Regions from separate parts of the Paenibacillus sp. SEL3 genome, predicted to be linked through region 1. Evidence: a T-box and tRNA genes for the amino acid it is inferred to sense, from the RefSeq annotation. Region 1 holds a T-box; the other regions hold tRNA genes.
What was found. The T-box of region 1 lies ahead of leuS (leucine--tRNA ligase). A T-box ahead of a tRNA ligase gene usually reads a tRNA of that ligase, here a tRNA-Leu.
Positions count from the first base shown of each region.

Region 2: it has a tRNA-Leu gene. The T-box ahead of leuS (leucine--tRNA ligase) is inferred to sense a tRNA for this amino acid. The anticodon was not compared.
Region 3: it has a tRNA-Leu gene. The T-box ahead of leuS (leucine--tRNA ligase) is inferred to sense a tRNA for this amino acid. The anticodon was not compared.
Region 4: it has a tRNA-Leu gene. The T-box ahead of leuS (leucine--tRNA ligase) is inferred to sense a tRNA for this amino acid. The anticodon was not compared.

Region 1 covers NZ_CM137725.1:598,930-604,773, forward strand. The annotation lists gene leuS (leucine--tRNA ligase) at 1-2,002, opposite strand, end outside; T-box leader at 2,064-2,321, opposite strand; gene ACYCS5_RS02920 (tautomerase family protein) at 2,506-2,895, shown strand; gene ACYCS5_RS02925 (class I SAM-dependent DNA methyltransferase) at 2,968-3,741, opposite strand; gene ACYCS5_RS02930 (CvfB family protein) at 3,745-4,653, opposite strand; gene rsfS (ribosome silencing factor) at 4,650-4,997, opposite strand; gene yqeK (bis(5'-nucleosyl)-tetraphosphatase (symmetrical) YqeK) at 4,994-5,590, opposite strand; gene nadD (nicotinate-nucleotide adenylyltransferase) at 5,574-5,844, opposite strand, start outside.
Region 2 covers NZ_CM137725.1:5,070,904-5,076,747, forward strand. The annotation lists gene ACYCS5_RS23415 (hypothetical protein) at 1-215, shown strand, start outside; gene ACYCS5_RS23420 (GNAT family N-acetyltransferase) at 286-804, shown strand; gene ACYCS5_RS23425 (N-acetyltransferase) at 819-1,259, opposite strand; tRNA gene ACYCS5_RS23430 (tRNA-Leu) at 1,636-1,720, shown strand; gene ACYCS5_RS23435 (NAD(P)H-dependent oxidoreductase) at 1,813-2,343, opposite strand; gene ACYCS5_RS23440 (winged helix-turn-helix transcriptional regulator) at 2,541-2,897, shown strand; gene fabV (enoyl-ACP reductase FabV) at 3,067-4,248, shown strand; gene ACYCS5_RS23450 (hypothetical protein) at 4,361-4,564, opposite strand; gene ACYCS5_RS23455 (sn-glycerol-1-phosphate dehydrogenase) at 4,733-5,844, shown strand, end outside.
Region 3 covers NZ_CM137725.1:4,661,087-4,666,930, reverse strand. The annotation lists gene ACYCS5_RS21500 (glutathione peroxidase) at 441-926, shown strand; tRNA gene ACYCS5_RS21495 (tRNA-Leu) at 1,073-1,155, opposite strand; gene ACYCS5_RS21490 (hypothetical protein) at 1,498-1,719, shown strand; gene ACYCS5_RS21485 (helix-turn-helix domain-containing protein) at 1,845-2,228, opposite strand; gene ACYCS5_RS21480 (helix-turn-helix domain-containing protein) at 2,322-2,696, opposite strand; gene ACYCS5_RS21475 (MarR family winged helix-turn-helix transcriptional regulator) at 2,882-3,337, opposite strand; tRNA gene ACYCS5_RS21470 (tRNA-Leu) at 3,501-3,583, opposite strand; tRNA gene ACYCS5_RS21465 (tRNA-Lys) at 3,599-3,674, opposite strand; tRNA gene ACYCS5_RS21460 (tRNA-Glu) at 3,761-3,832, opposite strand; gene ACYCS5_RS21455 (DeoR/GlpR family DNA-binding transcription regulator) at 4,078-4,839, shown strand; gene ACYCS5_RS21450 (Cof-type HAD-IIB family hydrolase) at 4,909-5,784, shown strand.
Region 4 covers NZ_CM137725.1:416,812-422,655, forward strand. The annotation lists gene ACYCS5_RS02070 (hypothetical protein) at 4-405, shown strand; gene ACYCS5_RS02075 (hypothetical protein) at 785-1,036, opposite strand; gene ACYCS5_RS02080 (hypothetical protein) at 1,235-1,408, shown strand; tRNA gene ACYCS5_RS02085 (tRNA-Leu) at 1,749-1,834, opposite strand; gene ACYCS5_RS02090 (hypothetical protein) at 2,071-2,229, shown strand; gene ACYCS5_RS02095 (hypothetical protein) at 2,359-2,547, shown strand; gene ACYCS5_RS02100 (hypothetical protein) at 2,623-2,775, opposite strand; gene ACYCS5_RS02105 (YnfA family protein) at 2,873-3,199, opposite strand; gene ACYCS5_RS02110 (hypothetical protein) at 3,253-3,435, opposite strand; gene ACYCS5_RS02115 (hypothetical protein) at 3,789-4,067, shown strand; gene ACYCS5_RS02120 (glycosyl hydrolase) at 4,099-5,130, shown strand; gene ACYCS5_RS02125 (hypothetical protein) at 5,203-5,418, opposite strand; gene ACYCS5_RS02130 (glycerol dehydrogenase) at 5,605-5,844, opposite strand, start outside.

The DNA.
Region 1 (5,844 bases):
TTTTATGCCAAGTACGATTGAACTCATCGCTACCGCCGTCATTTGTAATTTTATCGTTCAGGCTACCATCCTCGGAAACAAACAGGCGCCATACGCGGGACAGAAAACGATGTGCTCCCTCTACCCCATTCTCATTCCATGGCTTGGTCGCTTCCAGCGGCCCCATAAACATCTCATAAATACGCAGCGTATCGGCGCCAAACGTATTGACAATATCATCAGGATTAATGACATTACCGCGTGATTTACTCATTTTTTCATTGTTGTTGCCCAAAATCATACCCTGGTTGACCAGCTTATAAAAAGGCTCTTTCGTTTCCACTACGCCGATATCATACAATACCTTATGCCAGAAACGGGCATACAGCAAGTGAAGAACCGCATGTTCAGCTCCGCCAATATACAAATCAACAGGCATCCATTCACGTTGTTTCTCTTTGGATACAAGCTCTTTGTCATTTTTCGGATCAATAAAGCGCAGGTAATACCAGCAACTTCCTGCCCATTGCGGCATTGTATTCGTCTCGCGACGTGCTTTCATACCTGTCTCAGGATCAATGGTTTCCACCCAATCTGTTGCGTTCGCCAGCGGGGATTCACCTGTACCTGAAGGCTTAATATTGTCCATCTCCGGCAGTACGAGCGGAAGTTGGTCCTCAGGAACCGTTTTGATCGTTCCATCCTCCAGATGAATTACCGGAATCGGCTCGCCCCAATAGCGTTGACGGCTGAACAGCCAGTCACGCAGGCGGTAAGTGACTTTGCCGTGTCCTTTGCCCTCGGCTTCCAGCCATTCAATCATCTTCGGAATCGCTTCCTCGTTGGTAAGTCCATTCAGCGGGCCTGAATTCACGTGCGGTCCATCCTCAGTATATGGCTCATTAGCCACATCTCCACCTTGGACAACCTCAATGATATTCAATCCGAATTGCTTGGCAAATTCCCAGTCACGCGTATCGTGAGCAGGTACAGCCATAATCGCTCCAGTTCCGTAGCCTGCCAGTACATAGTCAGCAATCCAGATCGGCAGCTTTTCGCCGTTCACTGGGTTCACTGCATAAGCTCCTGTGAATACGCCTGTTTTATCCTTGGCCAGATCCGTACGCTCCAGATCGCTTTTACGAGCAGCTTGTTCACGGTACTGTTGTACAGCATCCTTTTGCTCAGGCGTAGTGATAATATCCACCAATCCCTGCTCTGGTGCCAGCACACAGTAGCTTGCGCCGAACAGTGTATCTGGGCGAGTTGTAAATACTGTGAGTTGCTCGTCATAGCCTTCAATTGGAAAACGAACCTCTGCCCCGGTAGACTTACCGATCCAGTTCCGTTGCATATCCTTAATACTCTCAGACCAATCCAGTTCCTCCAGATCATCCAGCAGACGATCCGCGTATTCCGTAATTTTCAGCATCCATTGACGCATTGGTTTACGGACGACCGGATGACCGCCACGCTCACTCTTACCGTCAATAACTTCTTCATTCGCCAGCACCGTTCCCAGCGCTGGGCACCAGTTCACAGGTACTTCAGCTACATATGCAAGGCCGCGCTTGTACAGCTGGATGAAGATCCATTGTGTCCATTTGTAATAATCAGGATCCGTCGTGCTGATTTCACGATCCCAGTCGTAGGAGAAGCCGAGCGATTTGATTTGACGGCGGAAGTTATTTACGTTTTTCACCGTAATTTCGCGTGGATGCTCCCCTGTATCCAGCGCATGCTGCTCCGCAGGCAGACCGAAGGCGTCCCAACCCATCGGATGCAGTACGTTGTAGCCGCGCATTCTTTTATAACGTGAAACAATATCCGTAGCTGTGTAGCCCTCCGGGTGGCCTACATGCAGGCCGGCTCCAGATGGGTACGGAAACATATCCAAAGCATAAAACTTCGGTTTGCCCGGCTCTTCCCCGGTGCGGAACGTCTTGTTCTCATCCCAATATTTCTGCCATTTTGGTTCAATACTTTGCGGTTGATAGCCGTGCTTCGGCTGTGTGTCTGTCATTGTCTTTTCCTCCTCAAACGGTATGCAACAAAAAAACCTCTGCATCCCGTAGCGTGTCAGCGCTAGGGACGAGAGGTTATATTCCCGTGGTACCACCCTAGTTAGCAGAAAGCGTTCTTCGCGTTCTACTCCCTTTGCACCTGATAACGGAGGTGATCCGATGCGGGTTAATAACAGGATACAAGCACCAGTATAGGGCGTTCCTGCGTTGGACGCATATCTCCGAGGCGAGTTCACTTTGTGCTGTCAACCGGCTTGCACCACCCGCCGGCTCTCTACATGTCCAGACAAAGCTACTATTCCTCATCAGCGATTGTTTAACCGTTAATAATGGCACTATTATATTGAAAACCGCGAAAAAAGTCAAATAAGGACTACCTTTGGTGTTAAGAACCCTCTCCATACTAAATTTTCATGACACATGCATACGAATGTTTTATAATAATTCCGAGTTAAATCGCTTCAAGCTGAGATGAGTTGAGATAAGAAAGGTGAGCTGAGACATGGCACAGATTAAAATTTACGGAATAAAAGAGACTCTATATCCAATCAAAAAGCAATTTTCAGAGGTGATTCATTCTGCTGTGGTGGATGCGTTCAAATATCCTCCTGACAAGAGGTTTCATCGTTTTTTCCCTATGGATCGGGAAGATTTTATATATGCCGATGGTCGCTCTGAGGCGTACACCATTATTGAAATCAGTATCTTTGAAGGCAGAACGACAGAAGCTAAGAAGCAACTCATTAGCCTGTTATTCCAAAGAATTAACGATCTTTTGGGTATTTCTCCACAGGATCTTGAGATTACTATATTTGAAACACCCAAACAGAACTGGGGCATTCGGGGTGTACCGGGTGATGAGCTTCAGTTGAACTATAAAGTGAATATATAAGTGCAAAAAGACGCCCTTCATGTCATCATGAAAAGCGTCTTTTTTTTCCCATATTCGTTCAATGAATCCATGCTATTTTACAGCAACATAAAACAGTCTCGCCGCGTCATCTTCTGCTTCTACCCATTCAAAATCCGCATATACCTTCACATCGCGAAAACCCGCTTTGGACAATTCTGCCTTCATCCAGTCTGGGTCATAGGCACGTTGTACATGTATTTCCTCGAAACGCTGGTATAGATCGCGTCCTTCATGTTCTGCTTTCGCAAAGATACTAAGATGATGCTCAATTTCACAACGGGGAGTGTCCAACGCACATGTCCAGATATATGAGATAGAGCGTTCGTCCAGTACGAAAGGCTGCTCTTCATCATAACGTAAAAACGTCTGGGGATGATGCACATCGAACAAAAAGGTTCCGCCAGGCTTCAGACCAGCATGCGTTCTGCGAAAAGTAGAAATGATATCTTCTTCCTCCAACAAGTAATTCAGACAATCGCAAAAAGAAATTACAGAATCCACAGGCTCGGGTAAAATCCATTCTCTCATATCCTGCTGTATCCAGCGAACGCTTCCCTCACGAAACAATCGCTGTCCCTGTGGAGTAGTTTCCATTTTGCGACGGGCTACTGCCAGCATGTCAGAGGATAAGTCGATTCCAGCCACTTCGAACCCTGAATTAACCAGGGGAATCGTAATTGAACCCGTTCCGCAGCCCAGCTCGGCCACCGTATGCGGCATCCCGTACTGATCCCAAGCCTGCCGTGCAAAGCGCAACCAGTCCGGGTACGGCATGTCCTGCATCAGCTCATCATACACATAGGCAAACTTCCGGTAAGAAGCCATTTTTTATTCCCCATTCCCGTCCTTCGGTTTCGGCATTTTCTCCACCAGGTAGGTCCAGTTTTCCTTTTGTGTAACCATTCCTTCCTTCATCAGCTTGCCCATCGCACGCTTGAAGGCGGATTTACTAATACCAAACCGTTGCTTGATAATATCGGGTGGTGTTGCATCGGAGTAAGGCATGCCGCCGCCCGGACGCTCTTTCAGAAAAGCAATCAACCGATCCGCATCCTCATCACGGCCCACTTCCTTGCGTGGCGACATTGCCAGATTGACCCGACCGTCTTCGCGAACAAGCGTGACCCGTACCTTAACCTCTTCGCCCAAGCGAAGCATCCGGTTGCGTTCTGAGGAGTGAATCATCCCAATCGCGCCAAAACCAAGCACCCCTCCGTCCACCAGAACGAATGTACCCATTTGAAGCGGCTTGTACACAGTCGCCTGCACCCACGTATTCAGCCACGAATCAGGGGCGTGGAAGCACAACGGAGCCAGTTCCTGTTCCCCTGCCAGCTTAGCCCGCAATCTGCCTTGCTTGTCATGCTCCATAATGGCATACACGTAGTCGCCCACCCGAGGATGCAAATCTCGGTTTTCTGGCAACTCACGAATTGGCAGCAAAAGCTGACGACCCAATCCCATCTCCAGGAAACAACCCAAACGCGGGTGCACATCGGCCACCTCAAGCTTAGCCATTTCGCCCAACGACAAGAACGGCTTTTTCATGGTTGCGGCCAAACGGTCCTCTGTATCGTGAAAAATAAATACCTCCAACCGTTCACCAACTTCAATTTCACGTGTCAGCTCCGTATAGTGCAGCAGCACATCCTGCTCACCAACAGTGAGAAAGTAGCCGAAAGGAGATACCTCACGATCCACCATAATGGTGACATAAGTACCGGCGATCAAACTCATACCTTTTCCACAACCTTAGCATCCGACCAGAGTCGTTCAATGTTGTAATATTCGCGCTCGTCGCGATGGAAGACATGCACTACGACATCCCCCAAATCCATTAGAACCCAACGGGCGGAATCCATTCCTTCGATTCCTTTGATAGTTACACCTTCATCATGAGCGCGTTTGCGAATTTCTGTTGCAATCGCCTGTACCTGTGTATCCGAATTACCGTGGCAGATGACAAAATAATCAGCTACTAGTGATATTCCCCGCAAATCCAGTGCGACAATATTCATTGCTTTTTTATCATTTGCGGCATCAACCGCTGTTTGCATTAATTGCTCATTAGTTAGGGTCATTCATGAACCTCCGTTTTTCTCTGTTTTAGTTGTTGAATCAAGTCATTGCGCGACAAGACTGTCAGTGGAAAAATAACCTTTTTCTTCTCCAGCAACAATGAAATTGTGGAGTCAAATCCAGCGACAAGGCCCTGCTCCAAGCTTTTCTTTGCCTGTTTACGGATATGCTCAACCCCGGGAAAATCCCGTCCCGGTTCGATGTAATCAGCGAGACACACGACTTTGTCCAGCAGGCTCATACCTACGCGTCCTGACGTATGCCAGCGGATCGCATTCCTTATTTCAGAATCATCCACTCCGTAATCTCTTGCTGCAACGCAGTATCCTACCTCTGAATGCCAGAGCTGCTTGTCATGTTCCAAAAGCTCCTGATCACATTCGGGATGACTGCGAATCACCTCTTCCATCTGTTGAACAGGCCAATATTTCGCTACATCATGCAAAATAGCCGCCAGTTCGGCCTTATCCGGATCTGCTCCATAGCGCTTTGCAAGCTCCACTGAGGTATGCATAACACCTAGTGTGTGCTTCCAGCGTTTTTCAGGCATTTGACCAGATACGGCTTCCATTAATTGCTCACGGCTGTACTTCATACAAACCGCCCCTTGTAATATAGTCATGCACTCGATCAGGCACAAGATAACGGATAGTGCGCCCTGCCGCAGCACGCTCTCGAATATCCGTGGACGAAATGTCCACCACTGGCATATCTGCCAACAGTACCTTGTCCTGCAAATAATGTGGCAACTCATCCATTGCAAGCTGGAATCCTGGTCGCCGAACACCAATAAAACAAATTCGCTGCGCCAGTTCCTCAATTCCCTGCCAATGAGGCAAGTAGTTCACC
Region 2 (5,844 bases), 2.1 Mb from region 1:
AATGCAGCCGGATTGAAAATATACTGACCGAAATTTGGAAGCCCGATCTTCGACCGGTACAAACGCTTAGTCAGATTTACGGAGAGAGGACATCTACATACCAAAACAGGATTGAACTCCGATTTTCCAGACAAATTAACGAAGATCAGATGGAAGACATTCCAGAGCTGTTGGAACACATATTGCTGACGCTTATGGAATTAAACAAGGTCTAAAGGGTTAGGACCGTAATGTAAATAACATTAGTAGACCAACAAGTTAACGTTAGAGGAGTTGAAAGTATAAATGAATGAACTTGAATTCTCTCAAGTATATGCGATTATGGAGGCTTCTTTTCCTGAAACGGAATGCAGGACATTCGAGTCACAGAGGGCTCTTCTTCATCATCCGTGTTATCGTTTACTTACCAAAAAAGACGAACAAGGGCAAACAATAGCTTTTTTGGCGGGCTGGGAGTTTACAGATTTTCGGTTTGTAGAGCATATTGCCGTAGATTCGGCTATACGGGGTGGCGGGTTAGGTAAAGAGCTTATGAGCAAGTTTATTTTACAGTCCGGTAAACCGGTAGTGCTGGAAGTTGAGCCACCAGTGGATGAATGGACTCAGAGAAGAATTGGTTTTTATGAACGTTTGGGGTTTCATCTGAACCATTTTGACTATGTACAGCCCCCTTTAAGAAAAGGACAGGCTGATCTGCGGCTTCAAATTATGAGCTATCCAGGTGCGTTGGCTGAACAGGATTTTGCTCCGTGTAAAGAGATTTTATATACCGAGGTCTATGGGTTAAATAAGAAGACTATATAGCTAAAGGTACTTCATTATCGTTCATGTTTTGTCCATACCATTACCAATTCTTTCTCGTCAGTTTCGGCATCCACAGATTCTGCTTGAACGGTAAATCCATTTTTAGTATAAAAGTTAAATGCTTTCGTGTTTGACTGATACACCTTTAATTGAATTTCGTCATGCTGCTTTTTCACCCAATCTAATAGTAGCTTGCCATAGCCCTTTCTTTGAGAATCAACACGTATAAATAGAGCCGCCAAGTATCCATCCAACATGGAAACGAAGCCGCCAATGCTATGATCATCTTGTATGATAACGTAGTTTTGAGCGAGAGGAAGGTACCTGTTTTCCATCTCGGTAACTTGGGATGTCCAATACTGCGGAGCAATAAAATGATGGGCTTCTATGGAAGCATCTAGCCAGATGGCTGCCAACTCGTTGAGCTCTTCCACATTTGCGGGTCTAATCGACATCGTGTCACCTCTTCACAGTACAGTATGTAATCTTATAGATGATGTTGAAATAAAAAAGACCGTCCGAGGACGGTCTTTTTACCCGTGGCGCTTAATTAAAGCTTTGATCCGTATCCCGCGCCTCCGTCAACTCTGTAAATTAGAGAATAACGGACCGGGTAAGGGATACGCTCAACATGTGATTATTGATGTTGACGCACCTCCTTTCCTGATGAATCCATTTTACCATATTTGGTTTGTGATATCCAGTGATTTTCTTATATTTACGGGAATGATTCATAGAAAATATAAGATAAAAATAGCTTGATTTTATGTTCTATGGAAGATATAATCTAAATTACCGTGATTGAAAAACATCGGTGTGAATACATAATATGCGGTCGTGGCGGAATTGGCAGACGCGCACGGTTCAGGTCCGTGTGGGCTAACCCCCCGTGGAGGTTCGAGTCCTCTCGACCGCATCATGCCTAACATTTACAGGTTCTTGGATTGGCTGGATGCCACCAAGAGCCTGTTTTTATATGGGTAAGATGCGTGTACTATTATAACTATTTTATTTATACTGAAATATATATTTGATATAATCCTTTGCACTCTGATTAATGTCTTCGTCACTTGCTTGAAACGAGGCTCCAAAGACAGCGAAATAGGGTAATGTTATGGCGCCAACATGTACTGCGCTTGCTTTAAAAGGTGCTATAACTTCATCAACAGTGAAAGAAACGGAACCAGTAGGTAAGTAATTTTCTTTTTTATCGCCAATGGACATGGCTATCCCTAGCTTCTTTCCTTTTAACTTATCACCTTGTGAACCATAAGCCCATCCGTGAGTAAAAACATCATCGAACCACTTTTTTAATAAAGGTGGGTAACTATACCAATATAAAGGGAATTGAAATATGATATTACTATGTGTTTCAAGTAACTTTTGCTCTCTCAAAACATCAATGCTCCAGTTTGGATACTCTTTATAAATCTCATGAATAGTAATTTCATTGGTATACTGAAGTAATTCTTGTTTCCATCTTTGATTTACTCTGGAATCTTCAATATTCGGATGTGCTAAAATCACGAGAGTTTTCATCATAAATCACCTTTCTTACATAGCATCATTTGTTTTTTGTTGGTACGTCTTATTATTCTGTACGCTATAAAAAAAGTAAATACACACAATAAAGTAATATAGTTACTAGAAAGTGTGCATGGTACTTAGAGTAAATATATGGGATTATAGAATTAATCAGATCAACTTAGTTATTTTAGCGTTGAAGAGGTGGTCGTATGAAACAATATAATTTAGGCATAGAAGCAACACTTGAGATCATCGGAGGTAAGTGGAAATCCTTAATCATATGCTTACTAATGTCTGGTAGAAAGAGGACAAGTGAATTACAGCGCAGTATTCCAGGCGTTTCTCAAAAGGTTCTTATACAGCAGCTCCGTGAACTTGAGAAGGATGGCATCATTGGCAGACATGTGTATAATCAGATGCCTCCAAAAGTGGAGTATTATATAACGGAATATGGTATAACAGCAAATGAAATAATTGATTTAATGTGTTCTTGGGGAAGAGCTAATATCAAAATAAGACAACAGCAAGGAGAAGATGTGATGTTGTTAGAATATGATTCAAAATGAATAGTGGAGTAAAAAAGCGTTATAGACTACGATGTTTGCGGCGGTTTTCTTCGGCTGCCTTCAAGTGCTATGTTATATGTTGAGCCACAAGCTGATTTGCTATATAGTAATGACTGGACAACCATTCCATCCATATTAAATGAATGCCAAAGTAGGGGGACCATTTACAATGATTATTAAACCGAAAATTCGTGGTTTCATATGTACGACTGCACATCCTGCAGGATGTGCGGCTCATGTTAATCGTCAGATCAACTACATCAAAGACAGTACATCAATACAAGGAGCTAAAAAGGTACTTGTGATCGGAGCATCTACTGGATATGGGCTGGCTTCTCGTATTGCTGCGAGCTTTGGGCTGGGAGCGGATACCATAGGGGTATCCTATGAACGTCCCGCATCAGAGGGGCGCACGGCTTCAGCAGGCTGGTATAATACAGTAGCCTTTGAAAGAGCGGCCAGAGCAGCTGGCTACATAGCAGAAAGCATTAATGGAGATGCTTTTTCTCATGAAATTAAGCAGGAGACATTGAAGCTGGTAAAGGAAAAGCTGGGCAAGGTAGACCTGATTGTGTATAGTGTCGCTTCACCGCGACGGACACATCCCGATACGGGTGAAACTTTTAATTCCGTTCTCAAGCCTATCGGACAGTCTTTTTCTAATAAAACAGTGAATACGAATACAGGTGTCGTATCAGAAATTACGCTGGAACCGGCTACGCAGGAGGAAATTGAGAACACCATCACGGTAATGGGTGGCGAAGATTGGTCCTTGTGGCTAAAAGCGTTGGAAGAAGCTGATCTGCTGGCTGAAGGGGTAACCACACTGGCTTACTCGTATATTGGTCCCGAAATTACGGAGGCTATCTATCGTAAAGGAACCATTGGCCAAGCTAAAAATGATTTGGAAGCTACAGCACATACTCTAACAAAGCAACTGGAACGTTATCATGGAAAAGCCTACGTTTCTGTGAATAAAGCTTTGGTTACACAATCCAGTTCGGCTATTCCAGTCGTACCATTGTATATTTCTTTGCTGTTTAAGGTCATGAAGGAAAAGGGACTGCACGAGGGATGTATTGAGCAGGCACAACGTCTGTTCGAGACGCTATACAGTGGGTCCACGGTGGAAACGGATGAAGAAGGACGCATCCGTCTGGATAACTGGGAAATGAGAGACGATGTACAGCAGGCTGTCAAAGCAGCTTGGTCCGAAATTACTACAGAAAATGTATCTGAATTGGGCGATCTCGAACAATACCGTCTGGATTTCCTCCAATTATTTGGATTCGGGTTTGATGAAATTGATTATGAATTAGATGTTAACCCAGAGGTAGACACGACTTCATAAGTGAATATGTGTAAAATAAAAACGGGTACTCTCAAGCGATGCAATTGGCTTAAGAGGCCCGTTTTTTTATATTCTAGCAAAATACAAGTTGCACTCGTTTCATTAACAGCATTTATCGAGAATTAGACGTGGAAAGCGACTTACGGTGCAGCAAGCGAAAAACGGCAATGGTAATGATAATCCCTGCAATGCCAAAGATTGCAACAGAAGTCAGGGCCCGGTAAGCTTGCCAGCCGAACAAAAATGCAATACCACTGCCAAACGTTGTACCTGCCAGTAACCCAAGTGCGCAGGCAATATCCGTTCCAAATTTCATAAACATGTTCCTTTCGAATGTATAAATTAAAAAGTAACTTGTACTTTTTCTCTGGACTTAGACACACACTTGTGCGTACAATTAAATAGTAATCGTTTTCAAACGGAATCTATTAATCATTATGTATCATTCTTGTGCAAATTATTCCTTTTTCAGGAGGCTGATGAAATGAATATGAATGAACAGATCAAGCTGTGGAACGAAGAGGCGCAGGCTAGTAACGCTGATCATCCTCACCGAAAGGTTGAATTGTTTATTGAGGTACGAGATGGAGCATTGGAGGCTGTTGTTCCTTATTTGAACCAACAGGATTATCGTCATGTAACTCTGGTAGAAGATGAGCATACTTCGGTTGCGGCTGGAAAAAAAGTAGCTGAGCTGATCCGGGAGGCAGGTTTGACAGTTGATGTAGTCCGTTTACCTCCGAATGCTGTAGGGGATGTCATTGCTGATGAAACCTACATTATGAAGGTGCTGCTGGGTGTGGCGGATAAGAGTCAGGCTGTACTTGCTGTAGGTTCTGGCACGATTCATGATCTGGTTCGCTTCGTATGTTATAAAATGAATCGTCCCTTCTTGTCAGTACCGACGGCTGCTTCGGTGGATGGTTTTACCTCCGCAGGCGCACCACTGATTGTGGACGGCAGCAAGCAGACATTCCAAGCAGTTCCGCCAGAGGCGATCTTTGCTGATTTGTCCGTGCTGGCAAATGCGCCACAGACGATGACTGCTGCAGGTTTTGGCGATATGCTTGGTAAGTTCACCTCACTAGCGGACTGGCATGTTTCCAGAGATTTGGGAAACGAGCCGTATTCGCCCGTGGCTAATCGCATTACCGAGGAGGCTTTGCGTGCCTGTGTAGAGCATGTCGATGAGATTTCGGCAGGCAGCAAGGCTGGTGTCGAGGTATTGATGAATGCGCTGATTGCATCCGGTATTTCGATGCTGATGATAGATCATTCCCGTCCAGCGTCAGGGGGAGAGCATCATATTTCCCACCGAATTGAAATGGATTTTATTGCAGAGGGACGCAAGCAAGTTTTGCATGGTGCCAAAGTAGGCGTAGCATCCGCATTGCTGTCTGACCTGTACAGGGATTTAGCATCCAGCCAGGATGTAGAGGCTTTTAAGGTGTATCAGGCTTTGCCTACGTCGGAGCAGATGCGTGCATGGCTGGCTCAGGTCGGAGGTCCATCTACCATTACCGAGCTTGGGGTTACGGAGGAACAGCTTGCTCGTGCATTGCGCACGGCTCATACCTTGCGTGATCGCTATACTGG
Region 3 (5,844 bases), 2.5 Mb from region 1:
TTGAAATTACGTCTTGAATCATACACCCGCGCATGGAAGACTGTAAAGCTCAACTGCAGGGTTATAAATCGGGCTTTAGAGCATAGAAGATTAATAATAACGCTTACAATGCAACTATGCTTCTCACATCTCCTTTAATCTCTGTTTTTCATCCCTTTTTGAAAATGACAAGCATGTCAATATTGGCGTAGGGTAAAGCGTTATTGGCCTTTTTTTGTAAAAAGAGAAGAAAATACGCTATATGTACCAGCTAAACACCGATTGAACCCGCTTTTATAAGAAGAAACACCTTAATTCGCTCCATTTGCGGTGCGATTTACTGTTTTGAGCAAAATACGATTTTACAGCGCCTGAAGGCTTTATACAGCTTTTCCAGGCTTGCAACCCTTCTTTAAATTGTCTAAAATTTAATTGCTGAATATTGAATGAGGAGAGATGCTATGACCGTTTATGAATATGATGCGCAAACCCTGCAAGGGAAACAAATTCCGTTATCCACATTTGAAGGGAACGTTCTTCTTATCGTGAACACTGCCAGCAAATGTGGGTTAACCCCCCAATACAAAGCGCTACAAGAGCTATATGACCAGTATCATGAACAGGGGCTCGAAATTTTGGGATTTCCCAGCAACCAGTTTGCCAAACAAGAGCCAGGTTCCAATGAGGAGATCTCCGAGTTTTGCCAGATCAATTATGGTGTCACCTTTCCGATGTTCGCCAAGACAGATGTCAATGGCGATCAAGCACACCCCTTATTTCGCTACCTGACCCAAACAGCTCCGGGGGTATTAGGGTCCAAAGCGATCAAATGGAATTTCACTAAATTCTTAATTACAAGAGAAGGTAACGTATTTAAGCGCTATGCACCGCAAACCACGCCAGATAAGCTGGCGGGAGATATAGAGAAGCTTTTGCAGCAAAACTGATATTCTTCATTATCACAGTTAATAAACGACCTGTTGCAACCGTGGCTTCCGTGGCTAAAGAATATAACGAAAAATGCTTAATAAAAAAAAGCATCCTTTCACGTAAACCGTGTCAGGATGCTTTTTTAACTAGATCTTGCATATAATGCGGTCGAGAGGACTCGAACCTCCACGGGCGTACGCCCACTACCCCCTCAAGATAGCGTGTCTGCCATTCCACCACGACCGCAAATCATAATGTATTGAGGCAACAGATTTATTATACTCTCTCATCAACTATTTGTAAACAAAAATATTATAATTATTTTAACTTACATATATGAGCGATAATAATACCGTCCTGCATAAAGATAACCGCTTGCTGAACTATGCATTAATGTTGCCCCCTTACGGATTATCAGAACCACCTAGCACTTAACTAAGTAATTAATTTGACGAAATAACGTATTTACGATTGTAAAAACACGTATAAAAGTGTATCATAGTTTCAGATGGTTAATTCTAACATGTTTACTGATGATTATTATAACATACCAATTATTCCGTAAGAATCCGTAAGGGGCGATTTCTTTTGAACAACAAAATGCCTGTCACCTCCTTCGGGTGGGCCATCAAACAACGGCTTGTCGAACTTCGACTGGATCAGAAAACATTTTGTGAGACACACAATATTCCGCCTTCACGCTTGTCCAATCTGATTCACGGCACCCGCAAAGCACAAAGGTACAGAAAACAAGTTGCTGCAATTCTGAACATCGACGATAACGATTATAAGGAGGCATCGCCACTCTAAATCCAACAAGCATTCCAGTTACATACAGGTCATTCCATATCACCAAGAAACCAAATAAACCCGTAAAGCGAACCCCTCCAGTTCGTTTACGGGTTTTCAACCCAGACAATCTTTAGCCAAAAAAATCATTCCGGCTTTGTTTTATCCTTCTCACTTTTTTGCTTACGATATTTCGCAAATTCAACATATTCTAAAATAAAATTCTGTTCTTCCGTCTCAAGATCTTCTGCCTGGCAATTCAATGGCCCCATCACTCCAAAAAAATAAGCAGCCTTCTGCTCCTGAAGTACGCCTTCTCCCGGCTTAATCCCTTTCATTAACCAATCGAGCGATACATTAAAAAAGTCCGAAATCTGAATTAAATGAGTGGTACCCGGCGTTGTTTTCCCCCTTCTCCAATCACCGAGATTCCCTGAACTGATTTTAAGCTTTTCACAAAATGCCTTCTTGGTCATTCCCCGATCTTTAATCAAAGCTTCAATCCGTTGATAAATAGTTTGATCTCCCAAAATGTTTCCCCTCCGAAACAGTAACTTTTTCTGAAATAATTTTCATTTTTCAGCCTTACTCATTAGTAATCCCCATTAAATCCTAAGCAACCATTACCCCATAGTAGAATTGCGCTGGTTTTTCTCTTTACGAAAGCGGGTAAATTCAATATACTCAAGTATAAAATTTCTTTCCGCCTCACTAAGCGGTTCCCCCTGGCAATTCAGTTGCCCTGAAGCGTCAAAAAAATAAGGGTCTTGCGACTCCTTTAGCACCTCACCCTGTATATCTCGACCCAGCATAATCCAGTCCAGACTCGCATCAAAAAAAGAAGCGATTTCAATGAGTTTATTCGTGCCCGGCGTCGTTTTTCCTCTTTTCCAATCCCCGAAGTTCCCTGTACTAATGCCTAACTGCTGGCAGAACGCCTTTTTCGTCATTCCCCGTTCCTTGATGAGTTCCTCGATGCGATGGTAAATAGATTGCATAGAAGTTCCTTCCTCCCTAGCAGGCTCTCAAATAACGATATCATGTTCTCTGTTCCCATTTCAAAGATCACGTATGCTAAAATTACCGAATTATGTATGTTGGTTTCCATTATACCACAACACGCAACAAAAACCGCCTGTTTTCCGAAGAAAGGGCGGTCTTTAAGCCAGTCCACTTACGCCAATCACGTAGCAGAGTTGTCGATTTTAAGTAAAATATGCTTCAATTCATTCAAAGTTTCACTCAGATGCAATAAATCTTCTTCTGGCAGATACACCAGTCTTTCTTGAATTTTATTGGAGAAGGTATGAAATACCTGTTCACAAAAAGCATCGCCTTCCTGTGTAATCGCCACATTCACGACTCTGCGATCCGAATCACACGACTGGCGGTCAGCCAACCCATGCTCCACCAGTTTGTCCAGAAGAGGAGTCATGTTCGGACGTGAGACATTGAGCTGTTTGGATAAATCAGATACCGTAGACGAACGTACTTCACGCAGGAGCATTAGCACCTGAAAGTTATTAGGCGACAAGTGTAATGGGAAATCGAGCGGACCGTAGGTGAAAAATTTCTTCTTCACAATCGGAAACAAGCCCAAAATATTTTCTGATATATTTCCTAACAGTTGAGTGTCCATATTTTTCACCGTCACTTCATAAGTTTATACTTATCATTCTATAACATTATGGCGTTATATTATACTATGGAATCATTATTTCATCATAATCATTACTTTATTACATCATTACACAAATAAAAAAAGCCTCTACCGCGAGAGACTTTTCCGTTCATTCCATTGATGCGGTCGAGAGGACTCGAACCTCCACGAGCGTACGCTCACTACCCCCTCAAGATAGCGTGTCTGCCATTCCACCACGACCGCATAACAAAATATAAATGGTGAGCCATGAAGGACTCGAACCTTCGACACCCTGATTAAAAGTCAGGTGCTCTACCAACTGAGCTAATGGCTCATGCTGTTCATCCAAGCTGTCCGCCATTAGACCAGACCTCAGGAATTTCCCTTAAGCATGCAACATGTAGTCTATAAAGACAACAATGACCCGTAGGGGATTCGAACCCCTGTTACCTCCGTGAAAGGGAGGTGTCTTAACCCCTTGACCAACGGGCCTTATTATTATGCGCCAACTTGGCGACAAAAAAGAGTATATCAAATAGAATAACAAATGGCAATACTTATTTTTGAAATTTTAAAAAAAGCAGTTTTTATCATTATAAAATGCATGTTCACTTACATTAACTTATCTATAATCATCTAATCCCTGAAAAATTATGATAAATGATTGCAATATCACTTATATTTACTTATAATCACTTACGAGATACCGAAATCATTATATATCAGAGGAGCTTTCTATGTATCAGGAAGAACGAATGTTAAAAATCGTTGATTACTTACAGCTTCACAAGCGTATTTCGGTGGATGATATTTGTGAAATTTTTAATGTTTCACGGGATACGGCCCGTCGAGACCTGGTAAAACTTGAGGAGCATCAAAAAATTATTCGCACCCGCGGCGGCGCCCTTCTCCCTAAACTGCATCACGATCCAATTGGAAATTATAACGAAAGACTGCTTACTGTATCTGAGGAGAAACAAGTGATCGGACAATTGGCTGCCAACATGGTACGAGATAGGGATCGTATTATATTGGATTCCTCTACCACCGTACAGGCGTGTGCAGAAAGACTGAATGTGCAGGAATGTTCGGTTATCACCAATTCAATTAATCAGGCTGACGTACTATCTGGAAAAGACGGTGTCTCCATTCATCTGTTGGGAGGCCGCCTGCAAAAAGAACACCGATATGTATATGGCTCGTCCGTAATCGCCACTTTGTCTCACTATTTTGTAGACAAAGCTTTTATCGGGATTGGAGGCATATCATCTCACGGACTAAGCCTGATTCATGAAGAAGACGGTATGCTGAAGCATCAGATGATGAAACAGGCGGATCAGGTGATCATCCTTGCGGACCATTCGAAATTCGGAATTAATTTCCCGTATCGTTTTGCTGATTTATCTGAAGTTAATATCGTGATCACCGATCGCTTGCCAGAACCAGAAATGCTGGAAATTTTGCAACATCATGATATTGAAGTTGTTGTCCCCTCATGAAATATGAAACTGCTTAGCTAGAACTCAAGATTTATCACAGAGATATCGAAAGACAGGAGTTGGAGAGAAATGAAACTGTTTGCGATTGATATGGATGGAACACTGCTGAACGAGGAAGGAAAAATAAGCAAAGTGAACGCGGAGGCTATACGCCAAGCACAAAAGCAAGGCGTTCAGGTGACAATTGCCACCGGTAGAGCCGCTTATGACGCCTGGACAAAGCTAGAGGAAGCAGAACTTATAACTCCCGTCATTGGAGCAAACGGCGCAACCGTACACGATGTGCATCGTCGTCAGTTAACCTCTACTCCTATGGGCCGCAGTGAAACGTTTGAAGTGCTGAGCTGGCTGCACGATAACGACTTTTACTATGAGGTCATGACAGACCGCGCTATTTATTCTCCACAAAACGGACATCAGCTACTTGCTGTTGAAATGGATCGATTGCTGAGCGCCAACCCGGATATTTCGCTAGATACATTATTACACGCAGCCGAAAAACAATATGAACAGACCGGACATACCCGCATCGCTTCATATGAGGACATTCCACTGGATGTAGAGATTTATAACGTGCTCTGTTTCTCCTTTGATCAAGCCAAATTGGATCGGGGCCGTGAGCGTTACCAAAGTTTTCAGGGCCTGAACATGGTCATCTCTTCAGACCGTAACTTTGAAGTCGAGCATAAGGACGCGTCTAAAGGTAATGCATTGCGTTATCTGGCGAATCATCTGAGCATTCCCATGCAGGAAGCTGTAGCGATTGGGGACAGTTACAACGATATCTCCATGCTGACAATGGCAGGAAGAGGCATTGCCATGGGCAATGCAAAAGACGACATTAAGGCCGTCTGCTCCGAAGTGACTCTGACTAATACGGAAGATGGCGTCGCTCATGCTCTGTTGAACATACTTAAGACAGTTGAGGCTGACACTGTGAAATAGAAGTCATTGGCTGCTTACAAGACAGGTTGACGTCGCTTCATGGCGTACGCAGCACGTTCG
Region 4 (5,844 bases), 180 kb from region 1:
AAAGTGGATGGAAAGACAATTCAAATTGATTCATCGAATAATTCTTCTTCACAACAAGCAAATGCTGAAGTGAAAACTGTCGCAGGTAAATACCAAGGATGGCCTATTTATAATTTGGAAGAGAGGAAAACTGAGCTTGAGAGATTTGTAACAGATACAGAAAGTGACAAGGGAAATATGGTGAAGTCTCTTGAGATTTCTTCTAAGAAGACGGAGTCTACTTCAGATAAGTTTGCGGAAATCAGAGAAAAAAATGTTGAAGAAACAAAGAAAAATATACAAGAAGCTGAAACTAATATAGCTAAATATACATCATCGATTTTAATGTTACAGCTCGCAAAGGCACGTGCACCTTCCCGTCAACGACTATGGCATTTTCGGAAAGTGAATTCCCATTTCCCTTGACTACATATTCCCCAGCGACCTTCTCTCCGACTAAAGATTTGATTGGATCCGCAAATGCACTGCCAGCCGTAGCAACAACCGCACCTCCTGCATAGTACATTGTCCTAATATTCCCATCGGCAGAAGATACAGTAAACATGATGTTGTCGAACTACTAGAACTTCCACCTGCTGGAATATTGACGGTGACTACCGTTCTTCCTTGACTGTATAGTTTTAATTTTCTAGTACCCGGATCAAAAGTAGCATTAATGATTAAACCGTTAAAAAGATCACCACGAATTTCTCCAATTTCATTTTGTAAACTGGTCAATTTGTTCTGAACGCCTTCAACGGCACCGATCTTTAGTCCGCTTACTGTCGCATTACTGAAATCTATTTCACTTTAAAAATAAACCATATTCCGTGTATTTGATATATACTCCAGCCATATTCCCTAAATGAAACCCGTTTGAATCTCCGTATAGACTTCCTCTTAGACTTCCATTATCCATAAAGAGTAAGGCTCCACCATCATTATATTGCCCTAAAGAAATAGCTTCTCCATCGCGCGAGTTATAAGCAGTAAGAGCAGTAGAATTTCTTTCAATACGGCGACCTTCTTTCGCTATTCGAAATAAGGTCCTAGTCATGATGCCTCCCTCGATTTCATTACCAATTAATTTACTACCTCGTATTGGATTCCGACGCGGTGAGTTAATTGCTTTAGACGAAGACGATTGCGACTTTGAAAACAACAAATTGAGGATTGACGAGAGCATTTCAAGCACCAAAAATGGCCAGGCGGACATTACAGATACCAAGAATGAAGCATCTAACGATATGTAGATATGCCGCAGTGGTATATGGAGGAACTGGTCGCTCATGCTAAAGGCATGAGTAAACTAAGGTTTGAGGCAAAGGCAAATGGGACATGGAAAGGCGGGGATCGTAACTTTGTTTTTCATTCAGGTACAGGGAAACCCTATTACCATACAACGCCGTCCCAGCAGTGGAAAAACTGATGTGAGCGGCACGGCTTCCGTAATGTATCACTTTATGGTCTCCGCCATACAAATGCAACGTATTTGCTTGGCCAGGGAGCATCTGTCAAGGAGATTCAACATCAATTGCGACATTCCACATCTCAGGTGTCTTCAGATACCTATGCTCACGTCACCAAGAAGCTTAGTCGTAAAACAAAAGCACACCTCGATGTCTTCGATCCAAAAGTTCGTCCCCAATCCGTCCCCAGGAGCGAAAAAGGCGCTCACTCCCTGTGATCCTGTGATATGGAATCGAGGATTTCAATCACTAAAAAAATAAAAAACCCCTTGATAATCAAGGGGTTCAAAAAAACAATAGTGCCGAGGACCGGGATCGAACCGGTACGGTAGTCACCTACCGCAGGATTTTAAGTCCTGTGCGTCTGCCAATTCCGCCACCCCGGCATAATCTTAGGAACGCTACTCTTTACACTTACTTGTCTTACAAGTATCTGAGAAACACAGAAGTGTTCTCGTTATGTAAATGTCGTTCAACCGGGCACCAACATATAATACGATAATTTCATCGGATTGTAAAGTGTTTTTTTAAAAAAATAATAAAATTTTCTTTTTGTATAACTTATGCACATTTGAATTACACTAATAAACGTCTTTCCAAACTACCAGAAGGGGTGTTACGAATGCGTGAAGGTATGATTCCAGCTGTTCTTGGAACGGTAGTATCGGCTTCAGGCGCTGTGTTGCTGAGCAGTAAGTACAAACTTGCAGCTACAGGCATTCTCGGTTTCGGACTGGCTCATGTTGTTCTGGGAGCGATTGATCTGATTGAGCATCGCTAGTTGTTTGGGAAGTGCCGGGCGGGATTTACTCCCCCCGGTTTTATTTTTATCAACGTTTAGTCTGGAGTACAAACGTTTATGTAAAGTATAGAAGCTGAATGTACCTAATAAAAGGAGCTGTGATGTGCTATGAGAGATAATAACTCTGAAAAGAATCGTACTGACGATCAAATTGAACATAAACAATCCCTGGACAAGCGCGAGCCAGGATTTAATCGCATTCCTGACACTGATGCGGATACACCTGCTGCTACTGATATGATCGATGAAGCCATAGGTCGCGGGATAGACAAGTTACGTAACGATTTCACAAAATAAAGCATGGGTAATAGGACATAGGTTTAAAGTAGCCCTTAATGCATTTGTTTTGATATGTACAGCGATTTCGTAAAATCACTTAAAGATCAGCATGATCCAGCCAATGATCGAGATCCACAGCACGATGCTGATTAAGAGTCCACACATGATACCAAAAGAGAAATTACCTTCATTCTTTGGCATGGTACTGCCAAATTTCAATCTAAGCTTCATTTGATTCCAGTTCATAGAACCCCCTCCTTAAGTTCTATTTCGGAATATGAAGCTTGTTTTTGTAGACCTATAGTCATGTTTTTAAAAAATAAAAAAAGGGTTTTTCGTCCTATCATCCTGATCGCGGAAACAGGATTACAGCTATACCGACCAAACAAATCAATCCACCAATGAAATCGTACAAGTCGGGTGTCTTTTTATCAATCCACCAGCCCCATGCAATGGAAAGAACAATAAAGACACCACCATATGCTGCATATACACGCCCAAAGGAGGAAAATACCTGAAAGGTAGCAATAATTCCATACACAGCTAAAATTAATCCGCCGCAAAGTCCGACATACCATGTCTTCCCTTCCCGCAGCCACTGCCAAATCAAATATCCTCCTCCAATTTCAGCGATGCCAGCCAATATAAAAAGTAAAGCTGCCTTTAGCACCATTTCACATCCCTAATTCTTTAAATTTTTTTTGATTTTTTTGGGATATCTCATTAGAGCACTCGACCTAAAATGATAATCAATGCAATCACACCAACCAGAATCAGCAGGTTGCTGACCTGACGCCATAAGCTAGGCACTCCCTCGGAGTGAAGCTTCCGCTGATTGGCATCAAAGTTCGCTTTTGCTCCTTCAGCATCTGCTGATCTAGAGAAGGGTCTGTTTTCTTCATTCATAAGAGTACCTCCTTTTCAATCCACTTTAATCATACCAAACTTTTCCGTCGATTTCGCGTTGCTTTTATGTATATACTTACCACATATTTCTGATTGCATCTTCATATATGTGAAGTGTACCCCCTTATGTCAATATTTCGCTGAATATAAAGTCTGATGTCGAATCAAGGTAGAGTGGGTATTTAGACGTCTTTCATTGCAGGACGGTAGTTATGGTATAATTTAGTCAACTTGTTCAAGATCGTAACCAGTGCTCAATTGTTTACTCAACTTGCAATTAAATTCACATCCAAGAATCCACATTCCGTTTACAACCTGCATATTCTGTTTGTAAACCCAGGAGGAGGATACCGATGTCCCCAATCTTTTTAGCAAGTTTAATGATAATGGGTATATTTTTATTTCAGGCAGCCATCGTTTTCGGCATCATACATTGGATTTCGAAACGCACTCAACGTCCAGCACAAACCAAAATGTATCTCACAATGAGTTTGCTCGTTGTAATTTTAGGCTTCCTTGTATGGGACAACTGGATACACTCACAGGAATTCAATGGATGGGCCATGATTAGTCTGCTGGTGATTATTATTAGTGCCTATATACAGCTTAGAAAGCAAAAAGAAAAATACTAATCCCATTACCATGCATCAAAGGAGGAGCGCCATGAAATCTCACTCAACACGCTTTTGGTTACAGAGGGTGCTACTGCTAATGCTTGTTTTACTCTTCAGCGGCTCTCAGCAATCGTTCATTGTTGCCGATGCCGCCCCGCCAATTAATGTTCAGGCCTCTGCCAAAGCCAAGCAATTACTTGCCTACCTATCTAATGTACCGGATGGTATGCTAATTTCCGGGCAGCATGATTACTTAGAGGCACCGGATGAACAAAATAACAAGCTACAACAAATCAGCGGACAATACGCAGGGCTTCACGGCTATGAGTTTGGAGGATTAGCCAATCAGTCTCTTACGGCCCTACGAGAGCAACGTCAGCATGTTGTGAATAGTGCTATCCAATGGAGTCGGGGCGGCGGAATCGTAGCTGTTACCTTCCATCAGGCGCTACCGGGCAAACCCAAAACGTGGAAAAACGTACAAGCAAAAATTACTCAAGCTGAATTTAATCGTTACATCACGCCAGGTACCCCGCAATATAAACAACTGATCGCCGATCTGGATGAGGTGGCTCTGTCCCTTAAGACCTTACGAGACGCGGATGTACCTGTTTTATGGAGGCCCTATCATGAAATGAACGGCAACTGGTTTTGGTGGGGAGACAAGCAAAATTACGCCAAGTTGTGGAATTTAATGTATGATCGATTTACTCATGTCCATCATCTGGATAACCTGTTGTGGGTGTGGAGTCCCAATGCCCCAAACGCATATAGCACTCCTTATGATCTTTCCTTCCCAGGTATTAACCGGGTAGATATTCTTGCAGCTGATATCTATAACAATGATTACAAATCCTCTTACTACACCGAATTACTAAAGCTTGCGCAGGGCAAGCCTATGGGAATCGGAGAAAGTAATATTCTGCCGAGTGCGAAGGTGCTGCAGAACCAGCCAGCCTGGGCCTATGCCATGACATGGGGTAAGGAACTGTCGGCAACCAATTCACAAGCAGCAATCAGACATTTTATGAACCAAAATAATATCATTACACGAGACCTTCTTCATGAATCTCTGGACTGAAAGAAAAAAGCTTTCACTTCGCTCTAGAAGCAAAGTGAAAGCTTTTTTATACCAAAATCCAAATAAAGTTCTCTAACTATTCCTGATAACCTCTTCTAGATCAATATCGGCATATGCCTCTTCTCCAAGATGTACGGATACAATGGTGTAGATCCGCTTGGACAGTCTAGACATCAGCCGATCACCCGGTGCTACAGAGTATTCTTCCCGATAATCTCCAATTTTGTGAAAACCGCTGGACATATGGATGTACAAGTTGCCCCTACGTGTTTTACCATGCACCAACATCAAATCTCCTCCTGCTGTGTAACCAACCTAATTTCCCTGTTACATGTATATCGGTCAGAACAAGATAGGATATAAGTCCCTGGTATCCTTCTTTCGTTTCACATGTAGTGCACGTACACGAAACGGGTCTGCCAGTGATGTGACAGACCCGTTTTTGCAAACCCATTTTCGTGATTTAGGAAGAAACTATTCTTGATAGGATTCTGCTATTGCATTCGCTGCAATGATTGCATTGTACACGTCAGCAGGACTAACCGGGAACGGCATGTTGACCATTGTATCATTCGATGCACAAGCAGCTTCAGCCACTTGGCGCCATTCAGCCTCAACAAATTCCTCTACACCCAAGTCACGAAGTGTCAATGGAAGGCCTACATCCTTAACCAGTTTAATCACGGTTTCCAGTTCTTCTTTCGGTGCATTTTC